Regions from separate parts of the Neorhizobium sp. LjRoot104 genome, predicted to be linked through region 1. Evidence: riboswitches for the same ligand, from Rfam matches in the RefSeq annotation. Region 1 holds a riboswitch; each other region holds the start of a gene.

Region 1 (4,569 bases):
TAGCAGGTCTGGCGTGGGCCGTAATTCGGCTGGAACGAGTTCGAATAGGCGTCGTAGGACCGGTAGCGGTCAGCGCACCATTCGTAATGGCGCGGATTGATGTCGTCCCCTCCGCCATAGACCGGCGCCGGCTCGACATAACGCGGCTGGGCAGCGATGGCGCCGCCGATCAGGGCGCCGGCACCGAATGCCGCCAGCGGAAACCAGTAACCGTTGTGGCGGCGATAGCCCGGACGGTAGTCGCGATAACCGCGATGCCCACGATACCAGCCGCCGCCATGACGACGGTACTGCACGAGGGTGACCTCCGCATTGGCGTTCGTTTCGATCCCGGCGGCCGGAGCGGCCGGCAGCGGCATCGCCTGAGCCGGCATCAGAGAGCCGGCGAGAACGGCAACGGAGATGCCCGCAACCGCGATGTTCTTCAAAAGAGTCATGTTCAGTCCCCAGATCCCTTGTCCATGTTTCAATTTTCGACAGCCACTTGTTTTAATATGCAGCGGATTTGAAATTTGCCGAGACCTTAGGAAGTTCATCCTGAATGCGCAATTAACGGGCCCCGCGACGAAGCAAGCCCGGTTGCGGCTTGTCCGCGACCGGGCTTGGCTTCAGATGAACGATGCGTGCTTATCTGTAAGGCGAGATGCAGCGTGCCCGCACGCCGGCGCGCGGCACATAGGTGTCGTCCCAGGCGCGGTAGGTGCGATAACGGCTTTCACACCAGGCGACGTGCCGGTTCGAATACTGCGCGCGGGGGGCTTGAATAGCACCACCGATGATCGCGCCGGCACCGAAGGCCGCCAGCGGGAACCAGAAACCGTTGTGATAGCGATAGCCGGCGCGACGGTCACGGTAACCGCGATGACCCCTGTACCAGCCGTAGCGGTCACGCCGGAAGTCGCGACGGTACTGGACATTGGTGACATCGCCCGCGGCCGAAATGCCGGAGGGAGGAGCCGGCATCTGAATGGCCTGCGCTGGCACAAGCCCGGCAAACGTGGTCGCGACGGCAACTGCCACCGCTGTCAGGCGTAGACGAAATGCGTTCATGCGGGGTGTTTCCTCATCTGATTTTTAATCAGAAAACAACGCCGGACGAAGCAATCGGTTCCTGGAGGCAGGCCAGGCGCCGATCAACGCCGATCACGAGCTGGCGATCATGCGACGATCGAAAGCTTCGCCTGGTCGCCCTGCAGCCGGTTCACCATGAAGTTCGAATACCATTCGACGAACTGCATGACGCCACCCTCGTGGAGCACGGAATAGGGACCCGGCTCATAGGCGGGCGAGCGGATGCCGAAGGCGTTTTCCTCGACGATCTGGCGGTCCTGGTCGTTGGTCATGTTCCAGACATGCGTCAGCTCTTCGAGATTGTAGTCGACGCCCTCGACCGCATCCTTGTGAACAAGCCATTTGGTGGTGACCGCCGTTTCCTCCGGCCCGAGCGGGGTGACGCGGAACGAGATCGCGTGGTCGCCGAGAATGTGGTTCCAGCTGCTCGGATAGTGGAAGAGCAGCATGGTGCCGATCGAATTGATCGTCACGTCGTCCGAGAGCTTGCGCTGCACGGCGTTGCGGCCGCTCATCGTGTAGCTCTCGGCATCCTCGATCAGCGGCATGCGCGCGACGCGGAACTGGCCGGTTTCGTCCATGCGGAATTCGCTCGGCAACCCCGCCTCCTCGCAGCGCTGCCAATGGGCGGCGATGACAGGATCGTCCTTGGCACCCTGGACGCCGGTCGCGGTCGGCGATTCCGGATAGGTGCGGCAGAGTTCCGGATGGTTCGCGGCGCAGTGGTAGCACTCGCGGTTGTTTTCCCAGACGAGCTTCCAGTTGCCCTTCTCGATGATCGTCGACTGGTGCGCGACCTTGGCTTCCGACAGGCGATGCGGGGCCAGATAGGGTTCGATCGCGGCGCGGACCGGCGCGAAATCAGGCGCTTCGTTGGCAAGGCAGATGAAGATGTAGCCGGCGACGCTCTCGCAATGGACCTTCTTCATGCTGAACTGGGTCTTGTCGAAATCCTGGCCCATCTGGCGGCCGACCAGAAGCGAGCCGTCCAGCTCGTAGGTCCATTGATGGTAGGGACATACGAGCCGGACCGCCGAGCCATGCTCCTTGGTGCAGACGCGGCTGCCGCGATGGCGGCAGGTATTGTGCAGCGCGCGGATCTGGTTGTCGCGACCGCGCACGACGACCACCGGATAATCGCCGATCTGCAGGGTGAAATAGGCTCCGGCCTTCGGCAGCTCGCAATCATGTCCGACGAACAGCCAGTCGCGATACCAGATCATTTCCAGATCGAGCTTGAAATAGGCGGGATCGGTATAGAAGGGCTGCTCGAGGCTGAAGCCTTCACGACGGTTCTTGAGCTGCCGCAGGGCCTGATTGCGAATTTCCATATTACCTTCCTCGTCAATGTGGACAGCGGAAGGACATGGAAATGCCGGCCGGCCTGAAAGCCCGCGCAACACCCTGTCCCGAACGCCCGCCGCGTCCGGTCGTCATCTTTTGTCCCGAGGCTGGTTTCCGGGCTCAGGAGCTTGTCCCTGGGAGGGACCGGCTCGGCGCCTTCCCGGGCGGCCTTTGCGGCTCTTTCCCAGTGGCTCATGCCGTGCCTTGTTGCTCCACCACCGTTGCGGGGGCAGCGCCGGATCGGATTTTGAAAACCCCTGCCGGCTTCCCAATTCTCCGCCTTCCCTAGTCAGGCGGCACCTCAAGATCGAGGCGGATATAACCATCGAGCGAGCGTGTCGCATAGGCAACATTGCGACATCGGCAACCGCGTTGGCGACAGCGGCGAAACGGCCCAGAATGCAACACTCCAGCTCCGCGAAAGCGAAACCTGTCATTAAGGGATAAGCCATAAAATCCCGGCGTGAATGGGAGCGACGCCACCGTGCAGGCCAAGGGAAAGATCCGTTATTACAAAGCTCCTCCACCAACGCCTCCAGCGCCGGTGGTGGCAAAGACCGCGTCCCATTCCGAATTCCTCCGGACAGGGCGCATCGCCCGCTACAATCCGATCTGGCTGCCGGAAGAGCGTCGCTACCTCACCCACACCGAAGTCGCAGAGCGCACGGGCAAAAGGCTCGAGGCCGCCGGTGAAACGAGCCACAACCGGATCAACTCCTTCCACCGCTCGATCCAGTTCCCGAAGATCATCTTTCACCACACGCTCGATGAGCGGCCGCATCTCGGCTATTGCCACGTCACTGCGGCGAGAACGCTTCTTCCGCGCGGCGTCCCGGTGAGCTGGTCGTTCTATATCGCCAACTTCTTCTCCAAGATCGGCGAGGAGGAAACCTTCTTCGAGCATATCAGCCCGGCCTATTCACGTATGTACTTTGCCGTCGCGGTCGAACGCGAGGCAGGTCAGCCGCTGCAGATCAACCGCACGATCCGCAAGAACGGCCTGCTGTTCCAGACCAACGATCCGATGGAAGCCATCAAGAACGTCCTGATGCTCGGCACTTCCAACGAAATGCTTCGCGAGATCATCAAAAGGCTTTGAAGACGCCACGGGCCGCGTTATTGACGGGCGGACATGACGGCTCAAATCATCGACATCACCCGGGATCATGACGGCGCGCTCGCCCAAGCCTGCGCCGTGCTTGGCGACGGGCTTCCCGTCGCGATCCCGACCGAGACGGTCTACGGGCTTGCGGCGGATGCCACCAATCCCGCCGCCATCACGCGCATTTACGAGACCAAGGGCCGGCCGCGCTTCAATCCGCTGATCTGCCACATGTCGGATCTCGACATGGCCGAGCGTTACGCCGTCTTCGACCCGATCTCGCGCAGGCTTGCCGGAGCTTTCTGGCCAGGGCCTCTTACCCTGATCCTTCGCCTGAAGCCCGAAAGCGGCATCCACGCGCTGGCGACGGCCGGGCTCGATACGGTCGGCATCCGGCTCCCCAAGGGTTTCGCCTCCGAACTGATCCGCGCCTTCGGCAAGCCGCTCGCGGCTCCCAGCGCCAATACGTCCGGCAAGGTGAGCCCGACCAGCGCAGCCCACGTCGCCGACGATCTGGGCGACAAGCTGGCGTTGATCATCGACGGCGGCGCGGCCCCGGTCGGTGTGGAATCGACCATCGTTCGGGTCGAGAACGGAGTGATCCGGCTGCTGCGGCCAGGCGGGGTAGCCGCGGAAGAGATCGAGAAGGCGACCGGGCTTGCGGTGATCCGGCCGGAGGGACCGACGGCAATCATCGAGGCTCCCGGCATGCTGGCCTCTCATTATGCGCCGGGTGCAGCGGTCAGGCTCAACGCCGACCATGTCGAGGCGGGCGAGGCATTGATCCGGCTCGGTTCGGCCCCGGTCAGGGGAATGAAACTCGCCGCAGCGGTTTTTGACCTGAGCCCGTCCGGCGACCTTGCGCAGGCGGCGGCAAACCTGTTCGATTACCTGAAGCGCGCCGACGCCACCGGCGCCGTCAGTATCGCCGTCACGCCCATTCCCGACCATGGGCTCGGCGAGGCCATCAACGACCGGCTGGCAAGGGCGGCCGCCCCCCGGGAATAAGCCGGGGCTAATAGGAGGAGACGCTTATGGACATTTCAGGGCCG
Region 2 (4,569 bases), 1.1 Mb from region 1:
AAGCCGATCTTCAGCGCCGCCAAGGCTTCCGAGAGGAACCGGGTGATCTTCGCCGAGGGCGAGGACGAGCGCGTGCTGCGCGCCGCCCAGGTCCTGCTCGAAGAAAAGACGGCGACCCCGATCCTGATCGGTCGTCCTTCGGTCATCGAAGCGCGGCTTGCCCGCTTCGGTATCCGCATCCGCCCGAATGTCGATTTCGCCGTGGTCAACCCGGAAGACGATCCGCGCTATCGCGACTATGTCGACGAATATTTCGCCCTGGTCGGCCGCGAAGGCATCAATCCGGAAGCGGCGCGCACCATCGTGCGCACCAACAACACGGTGATCGGCGCGCTCGCGGTCAAGCGCGGCGATGCGGATGCGCTGATCTGCGGCGTCGAAGGCCGTTACGACAAGCATCTCAGCGACGTGAACCAGATCATCGGCAAGCGGCCGGACGTCTGCGCCTTCTCGGGCCTCAGCCTGGTGATCTCCCAGCGCGGTGCGATGTTCTTCACCGACACTTTCGTCAACTACAACCCGTCCGCGCAGGAGATCGCCGAGATCACGGTTCTCGCGGCCGAGGAAATCCGCCGGTTCGGCATCACTCCGAAGGCGGCGCTGATCTGCCATTCGAATTTCGGCTCGCGCGATTCGGAAAGCGCCCAGAAGATGCGGGCTGCCCTGAAGCTGGTGCGCCAGCGTGCGCCGGAACTCGAAGTCGACGGCGAAATGCAGGGCGGCTCCGCCCTGTCCGAAACGCTGCGCAAGCGGGCCATGCCGAACAGCTCGCTCACCGGCGAAGCCAACCTGCTGGTCTTCCCGAACCTCGACGCGGCAAACATCTCGCTCGGCCTCGTGCGCAACCTGACGGACGCCCTGCATGTCGGGCCCATCCTTCTCGGGGCGGCCCGGCCGGCGCATATCCTGTCGTCCTCGGTCACGTCGCGCGGCGTGGTGAACATGGCGGCCCTGGCCGTCGTGGAAGCATCGCAGCCAAATTTACAAATTCAATCTTAAGTTGTTTAAACTCGCGATTGGCGTGAGCCCCGTTGGGGGCTCACACCGTATCTGAGATCTGTTTTCACATGCGGTGATCGCCGCTTTATGAGATTGTCAACCGGCACGTTCCATGATGCCATCTCCAAACTCTGGAGAGGATGCCGGAATTGCCGATCCCGCTTCGCGGCCTGCTGACCATACCGCTGTTTTTCCTGCCTGCCGCAGCGCTGGCGGGGGACCCCGCCGTTTGCGCGGCGCTTTACCGGAAACTTGGCAATAGCCCGCAGATCATCGGCAGCACGTCCGCGGCACGCAGCTATGCCCAGCAGCTCGGCGAATACAATACCGATATCCGGGAGCTCAGGATCGACATGCGCCGCGCCGGTTGCGGCAATGGCAGCGTCGTGGTTTTGGGCGGCCCGAATGCCGAGGTCTGCGGCCAGATGCGGGATGCGCTGGACAGAATGGAGCAGAGCCGCGATGCGCTGGCGGCGGAACGGAATAGTTCGCGGCAGATGATCCTGCCCTCGGAAGAGCGGAATGCCATTCTCGCCGCCATTCGCGAACAGCGCTGCATCCCCTCTTTCGAACCGCTGCCGCCTGTTATCGACGATCGGCGAAAGGTGCCGGGGATCGAACTTCCGAAGGAAGAGCAGCCCTATTCCGGGATCACCAACCTGCGCACCCGCCCGCCACAAAAGCCACAGGCAGCCGCCGTCCAGCCGCCGATACTCACACCGCCACCGGAGCGGGCCTACGATCCGAACAGGAAGGTGCGCACCGTCGGGCCGACCTTCCTGCCCGACGAGAGTATCGATCTCAGCAATCCGAAATCGGCAGGACCGCAGCCGCAGCAATAGTCAGCGGTTCTCCCATCGGTCATGAAACACCAGTTCGTCCAGAGTCAGGCGCTGGCGCCAGCCCTTGAGCGCCAGCTCCGGCTCGCCATAGAGCCGATCGACGTAACCGAGGCAGAGCCAGGCGATGATCTCGATGCGGTCGGGAATGCCAAGCAGCCCGCGCACGTCCTCGTCGTGAAAGATGCTGACCCAGCCGACGCCGACGCCTTCGGCCCTGGCCGCAAGCCAGAGGTTCTGCACGGCGCAGACGGTCGAATAGGCGTCCATGCGCGAATTGTGGGTACGGCCGAGCACAACCGGGCCGGCGCGATCGGGATCGCAGGTGACGCAGATCGACAGTGGCGCCTTGCGGATGCCTTCGAGCTTGAGACTGCGATAGAGGTCGCGGCTTTCATCCGGAAACATCTCCGCGGCTTCGTCATTGGCGCGCGAGAAGGCGGTCCATGCGGCCTCCCGCACCGCCTGATCGCGGATGAGGATGAAATTCCAGGGCTGCATGAAGCCGACGGAGGGAGCTGCATGCGCAGCGCCAAGCAGTCGCCTTACCAGGTCGTCCGGCAGCGGATCGGGCAGGAACTGGTCGCGCACGTCGCGGCGGGTCTCGATCGCCCGATAAACGGCCGTACGTTCGGCCTTGGAAAATTCACCGGCGGGCCGCAAGGCATGCGCAAAAGGGTCAGGTCGCATCGTTTATCCCCAACAATGCCGTCGCTCCCCAGCCTTTCGGAAGCAAGGAGAGGTCCGAAACCTTGCCGCCGTCCGCGCGGGTTCGGTCTATCGTGTCAGGCCGGTCTTCTGACTTGGCTTCGTCCGCCTCCCGCCGCGGCCTTCCCGGTTTCCCAGTGGCTGAATTCCTGCGGCCGGGCGTCCACCTCACAGCGTTGGGCACGTTCCGGTTCCACCCCGGATTCCCGATTCTCCGGCTTGTCGCCGGCACCTGACCGGATCAGTTATGCCCCTACCCAGTCTTCGCCGCAAGACGCTCATGCGACAGGGAAATAGCGTACATAGACGAATTCATCACCATCCGGCGACCAGTTGGGCGAGTTCATCGTGCCCTGCCCGCCGAAGAGATCGAACAGCGTCTCGGCATTGCCGCCGTCGATGTCCATCAGCCGGACGCGGACGTCGAGATCACGCGGATGGTCGAGGACATCGGCGTCGTAGGAGATGAAGACGATCTTGTCACCCTTCGGCGACGGATGTGGAAACCAGTCGCCGTAATCGCTGTCGGTGATCCGCTCCGCCGGACCACCGGCGGCCGGAACGCGCCAGATCTGCATGAGCCCGCTGCGGCTGGAGTTGAAATAGATCCACTTGCCGTCGGGCGAATAATCCGGCCCGTCATTGCGGCCCTCGCCAAAGGTCAGCCTGGTCTCCTCACCGCCTTCGATACCGATCGTATAAATGTCGAATTCGTCGCCGCGGATGCCGCAATAGGCGAAGCTTTTTCCGTCGGGCGACCAGCCATGCCAGTAGGACGGCAGGTTCCGGGTCACTAGCCTCGGTACACCGCCACCGACGGGAAGCACATAGATCGCCGACTTGCCGAACTCCACCTTGTCGGAAATGGCGATCAGCGAACCGTCAGGCGAAATGCCGTGGTCGTTGTTGCATTGCAGGGCAAAGCCCGTATCGACAAGTTGCGGACCGCCGTCACCGTCCGGTGACAGCCGATAGATCAGGCCCTCGCTGTTCAGCATCAGATATTGCCCGTCCGGAGACCAGTTGGGCGCCTCGAACAGGGCTTCCGTCTGCCAGACCACCCGCATCGTCCGGCTTCGGATGTTGAAGATCTCGACCGAGCTGCGCAGGGCCATGATCCCTCTCCTACCGGTCCCGGAACCGGTTGGTGATCGGGTAACGCCGGTCGCGGCCGAAATTCTTCTTGGTGATTTTTACCCCGGGCGCCGATTGCCGCCGCTTGTATTCGGCGAGATACAGGAGGTGCTCGATCCGGTGCACGGTGGCGATATCATGCCCGCGGGCGATGATCTCCTCGGTGCCCATCTCCAGCTCGACAAGGCATTCCAGGATATCGTCGAGTACCGGATAGGGCGGCAGCGAATCCTGGTCGGTCTGGTTGGGCCGAAGTTCCGCGGATGGGGCCTTGGAGATGATGTTCTTCGGGATCACCTCGCCGCTCGGGCCGAGCGCCGTCGGCGGCAGGTGTTGGTTGCGCCAAGCGGACAGCGCATAGACCTGCATCTTGTAGAGGTCCTTGATCGGGTTGAAGCCGCCGTTCATGTCGCCGTAGAGGGTGGCGTAACCGACCGACATTTCCGACTTGTTGCCGGTCGTCACCACCATCGAGCCGAACTTGTTGGAGATCGCCATCAGGATCGTGCCGCGGGCGCGGCTCTGGAGGTTCTCCTCGGTAATGCCCTCCTCGGTTACCTCGAACAGTTCGGCCAGCGCCGACGAAAAGCCGTCCACCGGCTCGGCGATCTGCACGATGTCGTAACGGCAGCCGAGCGCCCTGGCGCAATCGGCGGCGTCCTTCAGCGAGTCCTCCGACGTATAGCGATAGGGCAGCATCACCGTGCGCACCCTCTCCTCGCCGAGCGCATCGACGGCGATCGCCGCGCAGATCGCGCTGTCGATACCACCGGACAGGCCGAGCACGACCGACTTGAAGCCGTTCTTGTTGACGTAATCGCGGAAACCGAGAAGGCAGGCGCGGTAATCCGCCTCCTCCTTTTCCGGAATGCGCGCCATCGGCCCTCGG
Region 3 (4,569 bases), 3.5 Mb from region 1:
ACGACGAGGCGGCTTGCCCGCGCTTCGCCGGGTGCCCAGGCGCGGTCGAAATAATGGTTGACGCGCGATCCTACCGCCTGAACCTGCAGGCGCATCGGCTTGTTCGCGACTTCCACGAAGCCTTTTATGCGCAGCACGTTCTCTGCTTCCGCCGTCGCGGAGATACGGGCGGCAAGCTGTTCGGCATCCGTGACCGCGGCCAAATCGACGACGAAGCTGTCGAAATCGTCGTGATCGTGGTCCAGTTCGTCGTCGTGATGGGTCTTGCGGTTTTCGATGTCGTCCTCGACGGCGAGGCCGAGGCCGATCAGCACCGCCGGATCGATGGCGCCATTGGCGGCCGAGACGATTTTCACGGCGCGCGGCAGATGCGCCGAAACGCGATCCCTGGCGGTCGCGAGGCCGGCGGCGTCGAGAAGGTCGCTCTTGGTGAGCACGATCATGTCGGCGCAGGCCACCTGGTCCTCGAACACTTCCTCGACCGGATCGTCATGGTCGATCGAGCCGTCCGCCTGGCGCTGGGCTTCGAGCGCCTCATGGTCGTCGGCGACGCGGCCTTCGGCGAGCGCCAGCCCGTCCACCACGGCAATCACAGCGTCAACCGTCACCCGCGCTTTCACGTCCGGCCACTGGAAGGCCTGGACGAGAGGCTTCGGCAGCGCGAGGCCGGAGGTCTCGATGAGGATGTGGTCGACACGCTGCTCCATGGCCAGAATTTGGTCGATCGCCGGTACGAAATCATCGGCCACGGTGCAGCAGATGCAGCCATTGGCGAGTTCGATGATGTTGTCTTCCGGGCAGCTTTCGATGCCGCAGCCCTTCAGCACGTCGCCGTCGATGCCGACATCGCCGAACTCGTTGACGATGATCGCCAGCCGCTTGCCCTTCAGGTTCTCGATCAGGTTGCGGATCAGCGTGGTCTTGCCGGCCCCCAGAAACCCGGTAACGACGGTGCAGGGAACGCGGTCGAACGAAACGCTCATGATGGCATGTCCTCGTGATGATGAAAGGGTGGGATGCGGGCCGTCATGCCCTTGCCGCGCAGGCAGGTGGGGCGGCCGCGAAGGGGAAGGAAACCGCGCTCGTCCTCGGCCAGCATCATTGCGCCGGTGACGATATCCTCGACATTGTCGAGCGACAGATGGCCGAAGACATAGGACCAGCCGCTGCGGTGGTTGAAGGCAGCGCTCGGGCTTTTTTCGCAATTGGCAAGGCAGGTGACGGGCTTGACCGCAAGCGGCTTGCCCGCGGCCGCCTCGCGCAACGCCGCGATCAGTGCGATACCCGGCCGGACCTCGCTATCTGTTTCGTCGCGGCAATTGGTGCAGACGAAAATCGTCACATCCGCAGGGCTGGCGGTCGCCGGATCATCTGGTCGGTGGTCACTCATCGGTCAGCCGCGTTCCCGCCGGGGTCGAAAAATCGGGGCGCGGAGCAGGAGGCTGAAACCGCCTGCGGTGATCGAAAAACTTCCTCCGGAGCACCCCGCCCGGTGAAGCAGAATTGTCGGACGGCAGGTCTCCTGGCTCACGGGTCGCCGCCATTTGCCTGCCTTCCCGGTTTCCCAGTGGCCTCTCGGCAAGTGGCTCGCCGCCTACAGTTGCGGGGGCAGCCGCGGCATTGATCCTGAAAAAGGGATCGCACCGCATTCTCTCTTAGCCCTCCCCGTTGCCGGAAAGGGACCATCTCCTTTCAACTAAGCCCGGTCGCTGGCCCATGTCAATGCGTCGCAAAGGCGATTGCCGTGACGCCGAATTCGTCTATAGTGACCGAGCCTATGGTGCCCGAAAGGGTTTTAGAGGGAATGCGGTGCGACGGAAATTTACCGTCCAACCCGCGGCTGCCCCCGCAACTGTAAGCGGAAAGTCTTTGCCCAAAACGGTCGTTCGGCCGTCAAGCCACTGGGAAATCCGGCCAACGGTATCCTGGGAAGGCGGGAGAAGGCGTCCGATCCGCGAGCCAGGAGACCTGCCAGAGGCGGCAAAGAACGTGAACGGCCCTCGGGTGGAGGGCGAAAGGACGAGACCATGGTACAAAATTCTGCCGCAACTGCAGTCGGCATTTCCGCTTCGAAGATCATTCCCCTCAGCATGACGGCCCTGCTCGGCCTGTTCATCGTCGGCTTTGTCGGCTTCTCGCATCTGGAAGTCGTCCACAATGCCGCGCATGACACGCGCCACTCGCTCGCCTTCCCCTGCCACTGAGGAGTTCTCCCAATGTCGTTGTTTCGTAACATCGTCTTCACGGCGGTGATCGCCGGGCTTTTGTCCGGGCTGCTGCTCACCGTGATGCAGAGCTTCTCCACGGTACCGCTGATCCTGCAGGCGGAGGTGTTTGAAAATGCCGGCGGTGAGGCCGCTCACAGCCATGACGCGGCGCCCGCAGCGGCCGGTGCGGCGGCGCCTGCTGCCGACCACCACCATGATGACGAAGCCTGGGCTCCGGCCGATGGCTTCGAGCGCTTCATCTATACGCTCGCCGCGGACATGCTGTCGGGCATCGGTTTCGCTCTCGTCCTCGTCGCCGCTTCGGAGGCATTCGGCGGGTTCCGGGGCTGGCGCGGTGGCTTGATGTTCGGCATTGCCGGCTTCCTCGTCGTCATCCTCGCACCGGGCCTCGGCCTGCCGCCGGAACTGCCCGGCATGCCGGCCGCCGAGCTCGGTCCGCGCCAGATCTGGTGGGTCTCGACGGCAGTCTGCACGGCAGTGGGTCTGGGCTTGCTCGTCTATACCCGCTCGGCCGTGTTCGCAGCGCTTGCGATCGTGCTTCTGATCGCGCCGCATCTCATCGGCGCGCCGCTGCCGCCGAGCCATGAAACGGCCGTCCCGATGGATCTTTATGCCCGCTTCGTCAACGCCGTTTATGCGACCAACCTGGTGTTCTGGGCGGTGCTCGGTGCGCTTGCCGGCGTAGTGCGCGAAAAATTCCGCGCCGGCGAGGAAGCTTCTGCCGGATCTCCGGCGAAGCTCGCTTCCCGGTGAAGGAGATCGACGAGGCTTCCGTCGAACGTCATCGCGCCAAGATGGCGAACCGCAAGGCGGTTCAGGATGCGGAAGTGGCGGAGAAGACCCAGGAAAAGGGGCTTCTCATCGTCCATACCGGATCCGGCAAGGGCAAATCCACCGCCGCCTTCGGCCTGGCGCTGCGCATGCTCGGCAACAATCGCCGGGTCGGTGTCGTGCAGTTCATCAAGGGTGCCTGGTCTACCGGCGAGCAGCCGGCGCTTGCCGTCTTCGGCGATCGTGTCGTCTGGCACACGATGGGCGAGGGCTTTACCTGGGAGACCCAGGACCTGAAGCGGGATGTCGCTGCGGCGGAAAAGGCCTGGGAAAAGGCGATCGAGCTGATGGCGGACGAGACGATCGGGCTCGTCATCCTCGATGAGCTCAACATCGCGCTCCGTTACGATTACCTGGATCTCGACAAGATCGTCGCCGCGCTGCAGGCGCGGCGGCCGGACCTGCATGTGGTCGTCACCGGCCGCAATGCCAAGCCGGCGCTGATCGAGGCGGCCGACATGGTGACCGAGATGACGCTGGTCAAGCACCACTTCAAGGCGGGCGTGAAGGCCCAGGCCGGCATCGAGTTCTAGACTATGACCGGGATCAAGCCAGCTCGGGCGCTGATGTTTCAGGGAACGGGTTCGGATGTGGGCAAGTCGCTGGTCGTGGCCGGACTTGCCCGTGCCTACAAGCTGCGTGGCCTGAAGATCATGCCGTTCAAGCCGCAGAACATGTCGAACAATGCAGCGGTGACCGCCGATGGCGGCGAGATCGGCCGGGCGCAGGCGCTGCAGGCACGCGCCGCCGGCGTGCCGCTCAGCGTCCACATGAACCCCGTACTCCTGAAGCCGCAGAGCGAGGTGGGTGCGCAGGTGGTTGTGCAGGGCAGGGTCGAAGGCAATGCAAAGGCCGCCGAATACCAGATGCTCAAGCCGAAACTGATGCCGCGGGTTCTGGAGAGTTTCGATATTCTCCGCAATCAGGCCGATCTCGTCCTGGTCGAAGGCGCCGGCAGCGCATCCGAAATCAATCTTCGCCACAACGACATCGCCAATATGGGGTTTGCCCGGGCCGCCGACGTGCCGGTGGTGCTGATCGGCGATATCGACCGGGGCGGGGTGATCGCCAGCCTTGCCGGCACCAGGCTGGTGCTCGATCCCGACGATGCGGCGATGATCCGGGGGTTTGTCGTCAACCGGTTTCGCGGCGACCCGGCCCTGTTTGCCGACGGCATGCGGATGATCGGTGATCTGACTGGCTGGCAGTCGATCGGTTTGCTGCCGCATTTTGCCGATGCGGCCAGGCTTCCGGCCGAAGATGCGCTTGGCCTCAATGCGCCTTCGGTGCGGAAGGCTGGCGCGAAGATCAGGATCGCGGTGCCGATCCTGTCGCACATATCCAATTTCGACGATCTCGATCCGCTGGAGGCGGAGCCCGACGTCGATCTGATCCGGGTTAGGCCGGAGCAGGTTATTCCCGGCGACTGCGATCTGGTGCTGCTGGTTGGTTCGAAGGCGACGATATCCGATCTGCGGGCGCTGAAGGCAGCCGGTTTCGACGTCGATAT

The links. Region 1 has a riboswitch for cobalamin ahead of ACSQ8R_RS02145 (aromatic ring-hydroxylating oxygenase subunit alpha). Riboswitches for the same ligand answer to the same signal wherever they lie in the genome.
Region 2: it holds a riboswitch for cobalamin, as region 1 does, so the genes downstream of both, bluB (5,6-dimethylbenzimidazole synthase) here and ACSQ8R_RS02145 (aromatic ring-hydroxylating oxygenase subunit alpha) in region 1, are expected to answer to the same signal.
Region 3: it holds a riboswitch for cobalamin, as region 1 does, so the genes downstream of both, ACSQ8R_RS19140 (CbtB domain-containing protein) here and ACSQ8R_RS02145 (aromatic ring-hydroxylating oxygenase subunit alpha) in region 1, are expected to answer to the same signal.

What each region holds. Positions count from the first base shown of each region.
Region 1 is NZ_CAXURS020000001.1:447,013-451,581, reverse strand. Features, by position in the region: gene ACSQ8R_RS02155 (BA14K family protein) at 1-437, opposite strand, end outside; gene ACSQ8R_RS02150 (BA14K family protein) at 628-1,050, opposite strand; gene ACSQ8R_RS02145 (aromatic ring-hydroxylating oxygenase subunit alpha) at 1,158-2,402, opposite strand; cobalamin riboswitch at 2,504-2,734, opposite strand; gene ACSQ8R_RS02140 (DUF6656 family protein) at 2,900-3,514, shown strand; gene ACSQ8R_RS02135 (L-threonylcarbamoyladenylate synthase) at 3,548-4,525, shown strand; gene ACSQ8R_RS02130 (FAD-binding oxidoreductase) at 4,552-4,569, shown strand, end outside.
Region 2 is NZ_CAXURS020000001.1:1,530,028-1,534,596, reverse strand. Features, by position in the region: gene ACSQ8R_RS07850 (NADP-dependent malic enzyme) at 1-999, shown strand, start outside; gene ACSQ8R_RS07845 (hypothetical protein) at 1,140-1,841, shown strand; gene bluB (5,6-dimethylbenzimidazole synthase) at 1,842-2,528, opposite strand; cobalamin riboswitch at 2,610-2,797, opposite strand; gene ACSQ8R_RS07835 (TolB family protein) at 2,825-3,655, opposite strand; gene ACSQ8R_RS07830 (NAD+ synthase) at 3,672-4,569, opposite strand, start outside.
Region 3 is NZ_CAXURS020000001.1:3,903,118-3,907,686, reverse strand. Features, by position in the region: gene cobW (cobalamin biosynthesis protein CobW) at 1-983, opposite strand, end outside; gene ACSQ8R_RS19145 (DUF1636 family protein) at 980-1,390, opposite strand; cobalamin riboswitch at 1,496-1,702, opposite strand; cobalamin riboswitch at 1,762-1,990, shown strand; gene ACSQ8R_RS19140 (CbtB domain-containing protein) at 2,028-2,204, shown strand; gene ACSQ8R_RS19135 (CbtA family protein) at 2,217-2,981, shown strand; gene cobO (cob(I)yrinic acid a,c-diamide adenosyltransferase) at 2,978-3,592, shown strand; gene ACSQ8R_RS19125 (cobyric acid synthase) at 3,596-4,569, shown strand, end outside.